DNA from 4 places in the Hydrogenophaga sp. PAMC20947 genome. Region 3 is predicted to be linked to each of the others. Evidence: predicted binding sites of a transcription regulator. Region 3 holds the regulator's gene; each other region holds the start of a gene.
The links. The regulator FNR, encoded in region 3, switches genes on or off when oxygen is low (the NO sensors DNR and NnrR bind a similar motif). The targets are predictions, from matches to a motif close to TTGATNNNNATCAA.
Positions count from the first base shown of each region.

Region 1: the regulator FNR is predicted to act here: its motif matches at 2,698-2,711, upstream of E5678_RS21535 (hemerythrin domain-containing protein).
Region 2: the regulator FNR is predicted to act here: its motif matches at 1,101-1,114, upstream of E5678_RS00015 (DUF2249 domain-containing protein).
Region 4: the regulator FNR is predicted to act here: its motif matches at 1,379-1,392, upstream of E5678_RS05335 (DUF2189 domain-containing protein).

Region 1 covers NZ_CP039252.1:4,713,464-4,717,126, reverse strand. The annotation lists gene argH (argininosuccinate lyase) at 1-460, shown strand, start outside; gene E5678_RS21550 (HDOD domain-containing protein) at 614-1,753, shown strand; gene E5678_RS21545 (hypothetical protein) at 1,815-2,096, opposite strand; gene E5678_RS21540 (DUF805 domain-containing protein) at 2,302-2,625, opposite strand; gene E5678_RS21535 (hemerythrin domain-containing protein) at 2,747-3,256, shown strand; gene E5678_RS21530 (DUF3465 domain-containing protein) at 3,378-3,663, shown strand, end outside.
Region 2 covers NZ_CP039252.1:477-4,139, forward strand. The annotation lists partial or broken gene E5678_RS00010 (Rrf2 family transcriptional regulator) at 526-913, shown strand; gene E5678_RS00015 (DUF2249 domain-containing protein) at 1,124-1,381, shown strand; gene E5678_RS00020 (nucleobase:cation symporter-2 family protein) at 1,486-2,970, opposite strand; gene E5678_RS00025 (NADP-dependent malic enzyme) at 3,224-3,663, opposite strand, start outside.
Region 3 covers NZ_CP039252.1:684,718-688,380, forward strand. The annotation lists gene ccoG (cytochrome c oxidase accessory protein CcoG) at 1-801, shown strand, start outside; gene E5678_RS03150 (FixH family protein) at 836-1,123, shown strand; gene E5678_RS22560 (hypothetical protein) at 1,171-1,470, shown strand; gene fnr (fumarate/nitrate reduction transcriptional regulator Fnr) at 1,551-2,270, opposite strand; gene hemN (oxygen-independent coproporphyrinogen III oxidase) at 2,428-3,663, shown strand, end outside.
Region 4 covers NZ_CP039252.1:1,182,218-1,185,880, reverse strand. The annotation lists gene rimP (ribosome maturation factor RimP) at 1-91, opposite strand, end outside; gene E5678_RS05340 (DUF2788 domain-containing protein) at 263-484, opposite strand; gene E5678_RS05335 (DUF2189 domain-containing protein) at 520-1,305, opposite strand; gene E5678_RS05330 (dipeptide ABC transporter ATP-binding protein) at 1,442-3,151, opposite strand; gene E5678_RS05325 (ABC transporter permease) at 3,148-3,663, opposite strand, start outside.

The DNA.
Region 1 (3,663 bases), 820 kb from region 3:
CAACAAGGACAACCAGGAAGACAAAGAGCCGCTGTTTGACACCGTGGACACCTTGAAGGACACGCTGCGCATCTTTGCCGAGATGGTCGGCGGCCAGCTCAACCCCCAAACCGGCCAGAAAGAAGGCGGCATCACCGTCAATGCCCAGGCCATGGAAGACGCAGCCAAAAAGGGCTACGCCACCGCCACCGACCTGGCCGATTACCTGGTGAAAAAGGGCCTGCCTTTCCGCGATGCCCACGAAACCGTGGCCCACGCGGTGAAAGCCGCCACCACCCACAACTGCGACCTCTCGGAGCTGCCGCTCAACGTGTTGCAAGGCTTCAATGCCTCGATCGAAAAAGACGTGTACGAATGCCTGAGCCTGCGTGGCAGCCTCAATGCGCGCAACACCGTGGGGGGCACCGCACCCGCGCAGGTGGTGATCCAGATCGCACGCCACCGCAGCCGCCTGGGTTGAAGCCCTGAGGGGCGGTTTCCATGGGTGAAAACCCCTTCAGCCGCGCATCAGAAACCACTCAAGGCGAGCGCAAAAACGCCGATTCATAGGTGAAACAAAGACCACGGGGTTTCCGGGTCATCACCTTTGAATGGAGTGCTCACCGTGTCTGTCATGATGATTTCGATCGCCGGGGTATTGGCTGTTGCCCTGGCCGGGTGGGCCATCTTCCGCAATCGCGCGCGCGCCCAAGTCGCGCCCAAGCGTTCCGCGCCCGCGCAGCGCAGCGCGGTGGAGCGGTCGTCCGCAACGCCGACCCCGGCCAGCGGTTCTGCCACCCCAGCCGTTGCCGCTGCCCCGGTTGCCGTACCCCCGCCAGCCCTGGCCGCCTTTGAGTGGCGCCAGGTCCAAGACCTCGAAGGGGCACAGCGCGAAACCTTGCTGGAGGCCATCAAAGGCATTCCGCGTCCACCCCAGTCGCTTCAAAAACTGCTCTCGCCCGAATTCGTGGCCCGCGCCGGCTCGGCCGAGTTGAGCGAGCTGGTGATGGGCGAGCCCATCATCGCCGCCAAGGTGCTGTCCACCGTCAACGCACCTTTCTATGGGCTGCACAAGCCCGTGACCGGCATTGGCCATTCCGTCACGTTCCTGGGCATGAACACGGTGCGCAACATCTGTGTGCAATACATGCTGGCCGAGGCCTTCAAGCCCCGTCTGGCCACTTCGCAGCGCGCGTTTGAGGGCATCTGGCGCGCCAGCGCCATTGCCAGTGAGCTGTGTGTGCGCCTGAGCAAAGCGCTCAACCTGCCCGATCAAGGCGCCCTGTCGACCCAGGTAGTGCTGGGCTTTGTGGGTCACCTGTCGGCCGCATCGCTGCTGCCGCCCAAGGCCCTGAACGACTGGCTGGAGCTCGGCCGACTGGAGCGCGCCCAACGCGAACAAGTCGCCATGAGCCTGAGCGCAGGCGAGGTGGGCAGCCTGCTGATGCAGGCCTGGGGTTTGCCGGAAGCGCTGGTAAACCACGTGCGCGCCATTGACCGCGTGCTGGTCACGCCGCCCAGCGCAGAGCCCACGGCCGAATCACCCCGCCTGGCCCTGTGTTACCTGTGTGCCCGCCTCGGCGAGCGGCTGGCCACAGGCCAAATGACCACGCTCCAGGGCTACGACCCCTTCCTGGATGTGGGCCCCGACACCTTCTACCTCAATCAACACCTGCGCAACCCGATGCTGCGCCAGCTGCCCGCCGCCTTGGCTTCGGCCGAAGTGCAGGAAGCCCTGGCGCAAATGATGGGCGGAGCGGCCAAAACGGCCTGAAAAATGCCTGGACAGGTCCTGAGCACGCCCCAGGCCCTGAACGGGCCCTGGTCCAACCCGCCTATTCGTCGACCTCTATGGTTTCGTATTCGATACCCCCGAGGAACGAAAACGCAACGTTGTAGACCAGGCAGCCAATGGCCACGCTGAGGTAACCCATCACCAGGTAGATGACGGGAAAGAACAGCAGCAGCCATGTGGGCATTCCATTGCTCTGCCCCATGGGCATGGCGCTGAAGGCAATCGACATCGGGATGACGAAGAGCAGTGAGCCCAACGCGCAGATGACGCCAAACACCTTGCCGTTTTGATGCGGTGACAGCCGCTTGATTTGTTGCTTCATGTGCTCTCTCGTTCCGTTGTTGTGCGGGTTCTCGAAACCCTTGCGCCCCGCCCCCTGTGCATCAAGCGCCGGAGCGGTTCCAAGCCTGCAACGGCATGATAGACCGGAGGCTGCGGCGCTCACCCTGATCGCAGCGTGCGCCGGGAAGCGGGAAACCCCATGAGCCGCCGTTGGCGGTGTCGCAAGGGTTCAACGGCGCAGCGTCTCAGGGCGCTGCGCCGAAGTCGTTTTGGCCTTCGCTGGGTTGCACGGCCCAGTAAATCAGCACCAAGATGCCGATACCGGTCAGGCTCAGCAATTGCCACCACCCGCTTCGACCCACGTCGTGCAGGCGGCGGGTACCGACTGCAATGCCGGGCAACAGCACCGCCAGAGAAAAGATGCCACTCAGTTGCTCACTCACGATCGACAAACCGATCGATGCCAGCACCACAAACAGCAGCCAGTACCAGTACTCCGACCGAGCCGCCCGACCTGAGAAACCCACGTAGTTGGAAAAACCGCTCTTGATCGCGTCCACAAAAGTCATCACCACTCCCTTAATTTGAAAAAACGACGAATCATAGGCCACGGTATGTGACACGGCATGCGGCGCAGCACCTTGACCCCGATCAAAGCCACGCCCCCACTTCACGCTACAGTTGACGCCCATGGAACACGCACCCACCTCCCCAACGAAGGCCAACCTGAGCGACGGGCTCGTCTGGAACCCAAAGCTTGAGACCGGTGACGCCCGCATGGACGACACCCACGAAGAGTTCACGATCCAGCTCAACCAGCTGCTGGCCACGCCGCAAGACCAGCAACTGCCGCTGTATCAAGAGTTCCTCGAACACACGATCGACCACTTTGCCCAGGAAGAGCGCTGGATGCTGGCCACAGGCTTCGAGCCCGACAACTGCCACGCATCGCACCACGCCACCATTCTGGAGACCATGCGCGCGGTGATCCCCCATTTTCAGAACGACGACCCGGAAATCATCACCCGCCTGGCCGAGGCCCTGGTGGAGTGGTTTCCACAACACGCCGCCAGCATGGACGCCGGTCTGGCCCAGCACCTGAAAAACGTGGGTTTCGATTCGCGTACCGAAACCCTGGCCGATCCGGCCAAGGTGCGCCCCGCTTCCATGTCGGGCTGCGGCAGCGTCAGCTGCAGCTGACACCAGCCACGCCCATCAGGCCAACCACGCCAGCGCCATGCTGTAAACCACCCCAGCGCGGGGTGGTTGTTTTTGTGCATGCACCCCGCCAGCAAGGGCCGTTCGACCGTATAAACAGGCGGTGAACAAAAAACTATTTGTAACCATTGCTGTTGCGGCCGCGGTGTACTTCGGGCTGGGTCAGCGTTTCGCGCCCCCTCCAGAAACACCACCCGCTGCCAGCAGCAGCGCCCGCCAGAGCGTCCTTCACAACGCCATCGCCGAGAAACGCAGTGGCGTGCAGGTGGTCGGCCAGGGCACGGTGTTCAAACTGCTGAAAGACGACTACAAAGGCAGCCGGCACCAGCGCTTTCTGATCGAGCTGCCCGGCGGTGCGACCCTGCTCGTGGCCCACAACATCGATCTCG
Region 2 (3,663 bases), 680 kb from region 3:
GCAACAGATCCAGCACAGCGTAGAGCGCATACGGCCCGGTCACCGCAGCCACTCGGGCCGCGAGCCACAGAAGGGCCAGTGCACCCAGGGATGCACCACGGGGCGTGGCCAGACCGGTCCAGGCTTTCACCGCGGTCAACAGGAACCCCAGGATGACTGCGATGGCGAAGCCGAACAGCATTTCATGCGCGTGCCAGAGCAGTGTCGGCAGCGCCATCGTGAGGTTCCACTGGCCCAGGAAGAGCGCCACCCACAGCGGGATGGCCGGCAGCGCGAACGAGGCGGCCGCCAGATAGAAAGGGCGAAAACCCAGGCGCAGAACAGGCCAGCCAGGCGCCGTGGTGGCGGGCTGGACAGGTGCTATGGCGTGGCCGGCGATCGGCAAGGAAGTGCGGGACATGGTGTTGTCGGACAGGCGGCGCTCTGTGAGTCGCCGTGGTATTCGTTAATGAAGTATGTTTGATGCATGTTAAAGTTTCTACAACGCAAAAGCAATACACTGCATACATCTTTAAAGGGTTTTATATGCGTCTTGCCGAATACACCGACTACACCTTGCGTGTGCTGATGTACTGCGCGGCCCGGCCTCAGCAGCTGGTCACGATTGGCGAACTCGCGGATCACCACCGGGTCTCGAAGAACCACCTGATGAAGATCGTCAACGATCTGGCGCGGCAGGGCATTCTGGAAACCACACGGGGCCGGGGCGGTGGCCTGCGGTTGATGAAAGACGCGGGCCAGATCCGCGTGGGCGATGTGGTGCGGGCGTCTGAGACCGACTTTCGGCTCGTTGAGTGTTTTGATCCCGAAACCAACCAATGCAATGAGCCCTTCGTGCCGTTTGAAGGGCCTGTTCAGTGATGCGCTGAAGGCGTATCTCAAGGAGCTCGACGGCATGACGCTGGCTGAGCTGACCGCGCCGCTACCGTCCGGGGCCCCCTTTGGCGGTGTGCAAGCCGACGGCATGGCGCAGTCCCGGGTCGCGTCCCCGGTGAGCCGCCGCCAGGCGCCTGACGGGATCAACGTCAAACCCAAATCAAAACCCATGGTCAGAGTGACAAATCAAGACCGCTGATTTCCCAGTTCGCCCACACCGCCTCTTCATCTACCTCAAGGAAACGCCATGTCCCAACCCCATTTGCATCTTCAGCCCGAGGCCATCTATCCGTTCGACGCCCGTGGCGTGGCCAAGCGTTTTCGCCACGCCGCCATTTTTGGTGCGCTGGACTCGCTGCAACCTGGTGAAACCATGCGATTTTCGAACGACCACGACCCGTTGCCCTTGCTGGCCCAGCTCGAACAACGTTATGGCGATCGCATCGGTGTTGTCTACCAACAGCGTGAGCCCGGTGTCATCGTGATCGATTTCAGCGTGCGCTGAGCGCACAGCGCAAAACACCGGTTCTCCCAAAACCCTGAGCCCTTCCAGTGCCTCAGGCGCTGGAAGGGCTCATTCATGGGCGCGCAGGTTGGTGTGCTGTGCGCTCAGTGGGCGTCCGACTGCTTGGCCGCGTCGACCGCCGCCGAGGTATCGCCTTTGCTTCCATTGAAGAAGAGGTTGAGCAACACCGCAGCCATCGACGCCAGCAAGATGCCGGATTCGATCAAGGGATGCACGGCGTGGGGCATCCACTGTTTGAAATTGGGCGCGATCAGCGGAATCATGCCGATCCCGATGGAGATGGCCACGATGAACAGGTTGTTGCGGTTGCTCTTGAAGTCCACATTGGCCAGGATGCGGATACCGGTGGCGGCCACCATGCCAAACATCACCAGACCGGCTCCGCCCAGCACAAACGTGGGCAACGACTCCACCAGCGCGGCCATTTTGGGCAGCAGACCGAGAATGATCAGGATGATGCCGCCGGCCACGCAGACAAAACGGCTTTTGACACCAGTCACACCGACCAGGCCAACGTTTTGTGAAAAGCTGGTGTAGGGGAAGGTGTTGAAGATGCCGCCGATCAGCGTGCCCAGGCCGTCGGTGCGCAGGCCGGCTGAAAGCATCTTCTGATCAATTTTTTTACCGGTCATGTCACCGAGGGCCAGAAACATGCCAGTGGATTCGATCATCACCACGATCATCACCAGACTCATGGTGACGATGAGGATGGGGTCAAAAATGGGGGCCGCGATTTCGAACGGCAGCACCAGATCAAACCAGTTGGCCTTGCCCACTTTCTCGAAGGTCATGAGGCCGGCCGCAGTGGCGACTGCGCCACCGATGATGATGCCGAGCAAGACCGAAATATTGGCAATGAAACCTCGGGCAAATTTGGCGATCAGCAAGATGGAGGTGAGCACGATGGCGGCAATGCCGATGTGGGGCAGCTGGGCGTATTTCGGGTTGGGTACCGAACCCACGATATTCAAGCCCTTGGGCATTTCCGGCACCGCGCCACTGGCGGCGGCCTGTTTGACGGCCTCGAGCCAGGCTGCATTTTCAGGGCTGACAATGCTGGGCGCTGTCGGGCCGAAAGGGTTGCCAAAAATCCAGTTGATGCCCACCCGCATCAGGCTGATGCCGATCACCGCAATGATGGTGCCGGTGACCACCGGCGGGAAATAACGCAGCATGCGGCTGACGATGGGGGCGATCAGGATGGAGATCACGCCCGCGCCAATGATGGAGCCGAAGATCAGCCCTGCGCCCTGCACACCTGGGTTGCTGTTGGCCATGGCCACCATCGGCGCAACAGAGGCAAAGGTCACCCCCATCATCACGGGCAGCTTGATGCCGAACCACTGGGTGGCCCCCAACGACTGGATCAAGGTGACCAGACCGCAGCAAAACAGGTCGGCCGAAATCAGCATCGCCACTTGCTCAGGACTGAGCTTGAGGGCCCGCCCGACGATCAATGGGACCGCAACGGCGCCCGCATACATCACCAAAACATGCTGCAGGCCCAGGGCTGTGAGCTTGCCGGTGGGCAGACGTTCGTCTACCGGGTGAACCGCAGTGGTGGTCATGGATCTTTCCTCATTCGCCGGGCTTGGGGTGGATGGTGGGCAGGTTTTTGGATGGAACGGGCCGCACGCGGGGCCGCTTGATCAAAAAATTGTATACACATTATGTGTACCAAGTGAAGCTGAGGCATGGGGACTTACCCTGTATGCGTGGGGCCCAGTCGCGGTTTCAGAAACCTTTCAGCGGCTGATCGGGCGAAAAAAAATGGGACGCCAAAGCGTCCCATTTCTGTGGTGATCGGCCGTGGCAGGCGGATCAGAGGCATTGGCTGGCGGCGGCCAGGGCTGTCATGTTGAGCACCCGCCGCACGGTGGCCGCAGGCGTCAGGATGTAGGCGGTGCCGGCGCCGCCCATGAGGATGGGGCCCACGGTCACGCCACCGCTGGTGGTGGTCTTGAGCACGTTGTACAGGATGTTGGCGGCGTCGAGGTTGGGGCAGATCAGCAGGTTGGCCGAACCGGACAGCGTGGAGTCTGCGTTGTAGCTGGTGCGGATTTCAGGCTGTAGCGCGGCATCGCCATGCAGTTCACCGTCGCACTCGATCTCGGGATGTTGGGCCACAAACAGGTCGCGGGCCAGGCGCATTTTCCGGGCGCCCGGGCGCTTGGAAGAACCGAAGCTGGAGTGCGACAGGAAGGCTACTTTCGGCGGGATGCCAAAGCGCATCACTTCCTGTGCCGACATCCAGGCGATTT
Region 3 (3,663 bases):
TATGGCAACGCGGGTTTCATGCGCGAGCAGGTCTGCAAGTACATGTGCCCCTATGCGCGCTTCCAAAGTGCGATGTTCGACAAAGACACCATGATCGTCACCTACGACGAGGCGCGTGGAGAGCCCCGTGGGCCGCGGTCCAAGAAGGCCGACCCCAAAGCGCTCAACCTCGGCTCTTGCGTCGATTGCACTTTGTGCGTTCAGGTCTGCCCCACGGGTATCGACATTCGCAATGGCCTGCAATACGAGTGCATCGGCTGCGGCGCCTGCATTGACGTGTGTGACGAGGTGATGGAGAAGGTGGGTTATGCCAAGGGGCTGATCAAATACTCCACACAGAACGGCATGGCCAATGGGTGGTCTACCGCCCAAATGATCAAACGCGGCCTGCGCCCTCGGGTGTTGGTCTACACAGCTATCCTGATGGCGATCACCGCAGCCGTGATGGTGAGCCTGTATTTGCGCACGCCATTGAAAGTCGACGTGATCAGGGATCGCGGTGCGCTGGCACGCATGGTGGATCAAGGGCGCATTGAAAACGTGTTCCGCCTGCAGGTCATGAATGCCACGGAGTCGCCTCAGACCTATGTGATCACGGTTTCTGGTTTGGACGGCGTAACGATTGCGTCCGAGTCCGAAATCACAGTGTTGCCCACCGAGGTTCGATCCGCCGTGCTGCGGGTTCAGATTCCACCGAACTCGGCAAAAACGGGGTCGCACACCATCCATTTTGATGTCCGCTCTACCGGCAAGGATGTGTCTCAAGTCTCCGAAAAGGCGGCCTTCCTTGTGCCCCGTTGAAATGCAACCTATGTCCTATGTCCAGGAGAACCCCATGACCTCGAACTCAACCGATCCTGTGCCTCCCGTTGCTTGGTGGAGTGTTCCCCACATGTGGATGGTGGTGGGTGGCCCGGTGGTGGTTGTGATCGCAGCCATTGCAACGGCTGTGATTGCGGTGAAGTACCAAGATCCGGTCCTGAACAAGAACGACTATGAACGCGACCTGAAAGCGGCCCATGCCCTTGAGGGCAAAGCGCGCGAGGCGGCTTTGTTCAACATGATGCCCGCTGGCCAGGCGCGCAATCACGCCACCACCCAGGTCGCACCGCCCGCAAATTGAATACGCTGCACAGACATTGCTCTGACAGCAATACAGGAGAGTGACCCATGAAGGCAAAGCGTTGGATGTGGATCATGTGGCCCGCTTTTTTGATGGCCGCGGTGTTGGAGATGTTGGTCTTTGCCTTTGTGGATCCCAGCGAGATGCATTGGCAAGGACAAAGCCTCAGCCTTTCGCGTGAAGCCATCTACACAGGGGCATTTTTCATCTTTTGGATGGCTACGATGCTCTCCAGCGCCTTGACAACTTTGTTGGCGATGTCGCCGTTTGAGGTCAACCGTTGCCCGGTCCCTGAGCAGGATCGCCCGCGTGAATGTGCGAAGAATGCTACCTGTGATCGAGCTTGATCTTCTCGATAAAAAAATGCCCCCTGCGGGAAATTCTGCAGGGGGCTTTTCTTTTTGGCGGAGCGGTTCGATTCGGTGCTTTATCCGCAGGTCTGCGGATTCACAATGCGCCGCAATCCGTCGGTGTCCTTGATGTGAACGTAGCGCTGCTTGACCTCAATGATGCCATCTTCAACAAACTTCGAAAAGGTTCGGCTCACGGTTTCCAGCTTCATGCCCAGATAGCTGCCGATCTCCTCGCGTGTCATGCGCAGGATCAGTTCGGACTGTGAGAACCCGCGCGCGTGCAAGCGCTGCACCAAATTGAGCAGGAAGGCTGCGAGCCGCTCTTCCGCACGCATGCTGCCCAGCAGCAGCATCACGCCATGGTCGCGCACAATCTCGCGGCTCATGATTTTGTGCATGTGATGCTGCAGGGTGGTGAATTCGCGCGAGAGCTCTTCGATCTGGTCAAAAGGCATCACGCAAACTTCAGCGTCTTCCAGGGCAACCGCGTCGCAGGAATGAAGGTCGTTCACGATGCCGTCCAGCCCGAGAATTTCCCCCGTCATCTGAAAACCCGTCACCTGGTCGCGCCCATCCGCCGTGGTCACACAAGTCTTGAAAAAGCCAGAACGCACGGCGTACAGGGATGTGAATTTTTCACCCGTGCTGAACAAGGCCGTGCCGCGCTTGATGCGGCGGCGAGAAGAGATGACGTTGTCCATCTTGTCCATCTCCTCTGGATTCAGGCCCATAGGCAGGCACAGCTCACGGAGATTGCAGTTTGAGCAGGCGACTTTGATGCTTTGAACGTCCATATTTTTCCCCGGGTAATCACTGGGGACTTTACAGCACCGCCAGTGCATCAGGCCATAAACGCCGGGAAACACTGGATTTCTCTTGCGGGCAGCTTTTCGGGGCATACCTAGGCTTGACAAAGATCAAAGGGCGCCCTGGCGTCTTGGGGCACATTCAATGCTCAGTATTGGAGAAAAGTCAGTGAGCCACACGATCCCCGACGAACTGCTAAAGCGGTTCGATATCCCAGGTCCCCGTTACACCTCTTACCCCACAGCCGACCGCTTTATAGAGGCTTTTGGTGAGGCGGATTACATCCAGGCGCTGGAACAACGCCGGGCAGGTTCCATGGCGTTGCCCTTGAGCCTGTATGTGCACATTCCGTTCTGCGAGTCGGTCTGTTATTACTGCGCCTGCAACAAGGTCATCACCAAACACCACGAGCGCGCGGCCGAGTACCTTCGCTACCTGTCCCGAGAGGTGGAGCTGCAGGTTGAGCACTTCGGCAAAGGGCACAACGTTTCGCAGCTGCACCTGGGTGGCGGCACCCCAACCTTCCTCTCCGACGAGGAGCTGGAAGACCTGATGACCATGATCCGCCGCAATTTCACCCTGGTACCAGGAGGGGAATACTCGATCGAAGTTGATCCGCGCACGGTGACCGATCAGCGCCTGCAAACGCTGGCGCGCCTCGGGTTCAACCGGCTCAGCTTCGGGGTGCAGGATTTTGATCCGGCGGTTCAGAAGGCGGTGCACCGTGTGCAGCCCGCTGAGCAGGTGTTTGCGCTGGTGGCCGCGGCCCGAAAAATCGGCTTCGAGTCGATCAACGTGGATCTCATTTACGGCTTGCCTTTGCAAACCCCCGAGTCGTTCGCGCGCACGCTGATCCAGATCAACGAGTTGCGCCCTGATCGCATTGCGCTGTACGCCTATGCGCATCTCCCGACCCGTTTCAAACCCCAGCGGCGCATCGTGGCCGCTGAGCTTCCCAGCCCCGGTGACAAACTGTCGATGTTGTCCGCTTCACTTGATGCGCTGATCGAGGGCGGCTATGTGTATGTGGGTATGGACCACTTCGCGCTGCCCACCGACGCGCTGGCCGTGGCCAAACGCCAAGGGCGCTTGCACCGCAATTTTCAGGGGTACAGCACACAGCCCGATTGCGATCTGATCGCCCTCGGCGTTTCGGCCATCGGGCGCATCGGTGCCACCTACAGCCAAAATGCCAAAACGCTGGACGAGTACTACGACGCCCTGAATCAGGGTCGACTGCCCATCGTGCGCGGGCTGGCCTTGTCCCGTGACGATCTGCTGCGCCGGGCGGTGATCATGTCCATCATGTGCCAGGGAGAACTCGACTTCGAGTCGATTGAGCTCGGACACCTCATCAAGGTCAAGGCGTACTTTGCGCGA
Region 4 (3,663 bases), 500 kb from region 3:
CACGGAGCAAGCCGCCAGCGGATCGCTCCAGATCGACCAGGTCAAGACCCAGCCCTGTGACGGTTTGCGTAACGGTTTCTTGCCAGCCCATTGTGTGTGGTGATTGTCCTGGTGGAGGCGCCCTGGGCACCCGATCAATGTCAAAAACGAAAAAGCGTTCAGCCAAAAAAAATGGGCCGGTAGTAACCCGCCCATTTGGTCGTGAAGCTAGCATTATAGACCGGATTGCCCTCTATTTGCAATATCCGGGCCAGAGTAAACGCTAAATTCCCAATACCCACTGAATCACGTTTTTTGCCACAAAACCCAGCATGCCCAAGGAGAGTACCAAAAAGAGAATGAAGGTCCCGAACTTCCCTGCTTTGGCCTCCAGTGCAAGGTTCAAAACGATGAACAACATGTACAAGATGAATGCGCCGACGCCGAAGGTCAATCCAAACTGAGCAATTTGGCCCTCGGTGAAGCCGAAAAGGGTAACTTCCATACAAGGTCAGCGGGTGGCCGTCTGGCGGGAATATGTCATGTTGCCACTCCGATCCGCCCGGTGAGGTCGCAATAGGCATGCCAACTGGCGTGGGCGATGATGGGAATCAGAACGATCAGGCCCAGCAGAGCCGTCAACATGCCCAGGCCCACCAGAACCGCGATCAGCACAGCCCAGAGAGCCATAGGCCCAGGATGTTCAGCCACGGCACGCCAACTGGCCAGCACCGCCATGCTGACGGGGACCGAGGTGTCTACCAGCATCGGCAGCGCCACCACGGTCGATGCGAACACAGGCGCCGCCAGCAAGGCACCCAACAACAGCCACACTTCGAACAAACCCACTTCGCGCACCAAAACCACCTGGCGCAGAAAATCCGCGGGTTTCTGAATCGCAACGGGTGACCACAAGGTGATCAGGCCCGCAGAGGTCAGCACCCAGCCTGTGCCGGCCAGTGCCAGCAACAAGCCAAAGGTCACCAGGCGCCGGTCACCCGATCGCCACAACATCACCACTTCCCCCACACCAGCACTGCGCCCGCCTTGGCAAGCCTTGCTGACGTGATAGAGGCCAGTTGCAAGAACAGGCGCAACAATGAGAAAGCCGGAGAAAGCACCGGCCAGCAACCAGAACTGATCACGCGCGGCCCACAGCAACAAAGCGCCAAATCCTGTCAGGAGGAAGCCATGCAACAGGCCTGGCACCGGGTTGCGCCTCAGATCGGACCAGCCCAACGCCAGCCATCGCCAAGGCGAGTGCAGGTCAATGCTGCGCAGCTGGGCGTGCGACGTAGGGGCTGGGGAAGCAGATGGATGGGACATGAAAAAGCTCGCGGCAAACACACAAGGTGCGGCGCCAAGTGCACGGTTATAGACGGTGACCACTCAGGCGGTCTTGACAAAGATCAATCTGGGTATTGTCAACCCAGGCGGGTAGACCTCAAGTGCTTGGGCATGTTCACGGGTCGGTGGCTCGCACCAAGGCCTGGGTGTAGCTGTGCTTCGGCCGGGCCAGTACGCTCAGGCAGGCGCCATATTCCACGATGTCGCCCTCTTTCATAACGGCCACCTCATGAGCCATGGCACGAATCACATCCATATCGTGGGTAATGAGCAAATAGCTGAGGCCCCGTTCGCGCTGCAGCCGCTGCAACAAGCGCAACACCTGCTGCTGCACGGTGACATCCAGCGCGCTGGTTGGTTCGTCCAGCACCAGCAACTTCGGCTCAACGATCAGCGCCCGTGCAATGGCCAAGCGCTGCCGCTGGCCACCTGAAAATTCATGCGGGTAGCGTTGCAGCCAGTCGCCGGCTTGCGTCGGGTCGGTCACCAACCCCACCTCAGCCAGCATCTGCTCCACCCGCTCGCGCCGCTCGGCAGCCGACAGTTCAGGGGCATGCACTGTGAGCCCTTCTCCAACGATTTGCTCGACAGTCATGCGGGGTGAGAGCGAAGAAAACGGATCCTGAAACACCACCTGTATGCGCTGGCGCAACGATTTGCTTCTTCCCTGTTTCTCGGCTTGCCTCCAGTCGGTCCCATCCACCTGCAGTTCACCCTCAAAGGGCAGCAAGCCCAAGGCCGCCAACGCCAACGTGGATTTGCCCGATCCCGATTCGCCGACTACCCCCAGCGTTCGACCTTGAGCAATGGCCAGGTTCGCGCCCTTGACCGCAACAAACGCGCCCTTCTTGAACCACCCACGAAGACCCGGCAGCGGCACTGGATAGCTCACCTGCAACCCTTGCGTGCGCAACGCAGGCCTCTCGCCTTGGACCACGGGCGTCTCGACGACATCGCGTTGCGGGCGGCTGGCCAACAGCCGCTGTGTGTAGGCATGGGTCGGCGCTTCAAACACCGCGCGCACGTTGCCTTGCTCCACAAGGCGCCCTTGCTCCATCACGGCCACGCGATCGGCGAACCGGCTCACCAGATTCAGATCGTGCGTAATCAGCAAGACCGCCATGCCGTGTTGGCGCTGCAGATCGCTCAGCAAATCCAGTATTTGCCCGCGCAAGCTCACATCCAGCGCCGTTGTCGGTTCATCGGCCAGTAAAAGCTTGGGCGCGCTGGCCAGCGCCATGGCGATCATGGCGCGCTGGCGTTGGCCTCCGCTGAGTTGATGCGGGAAAGCGTTGGCGCGCCTGGCGGGCTCGGGAATGCCCGTGGCAGCCAGCAACTCCACCACGCCGGCCGATGCCTGTTTGCCCGACAATCCCTTTTTCAGCTGCAGTATTTCCCCGATTTGGCTGCCCACGCTGTAGAGCGGGTTCAACGCTGTCATGGGCTCCTGAAAGATGATGGCCACCTCATCGCCGCGCACGGCGCGCAGCTCAGGTTCGCTCAAGCTGAGCAGATCGCGCCCGTTCAGCCGGGCCGTGCCACTGACTTGTGCGTTATGAACCAGCCGCAACAGCGACAAGGCCGACACCGTTTTTCCCGAGCCCGACTCGCCTACCAGCGCCAGCTTTTCACCGGGAGCAATGTGAAAATCGATACCGTGCACCACATCGCGCCCGCCAAAGCCCACGCGCAGATTGCGAACGCTCAGCAAAGCATCTTGGGGCGGGCTGGACGTCTCGACCTCACCGCTGGGCCGCCCCAAGGTGTGGCCAGCCTCCTCGGGGGGTGGCGAACCTCGCGCAGCGGGGAACCTGGTGGCCGTCATTGATCGGCCTTTCGAGGATCCAGCGCATCGCGCAGCGCGTCACCCATGAAAGTCAGCAGCAGCAAGGTGGTGACCAGGACCAAAAAGGTAAACAACGAAATCCACCAGGCATCGATGTTGTTTTTACCTTGGCTCAACAACTCGCCCAGAGAAGGCGTACCCGGTGGCACACCGAGGCCGAGAAAGTCCAGTGACGTGAGTGCGAGGATGGCCCCACTCATTCGAAAGGGCAAAAAAGTGACCACGGGCGTCAAACTGTTGGGCAGCACATGGCGCCAGATGATTTGGCCGTTGGACAAGCCCAGCGCCCGCGCCGCGCGAACGTAGTCCAGCTGCCGGTTCCGCAAAAACTCGGCGCGCACGTAATCCGACAAGCCCATCCAGCCAAACAGGCTAAGCAAGACCAGCAGCAACGGCAGGCTGGGTGAAAAAATCGCAGCAAAAATGATCAACAAATAGAGCTCGGGCATCGAGCCCCAGATCTCAATGAAGCGTTGAAACACCAAATCGAT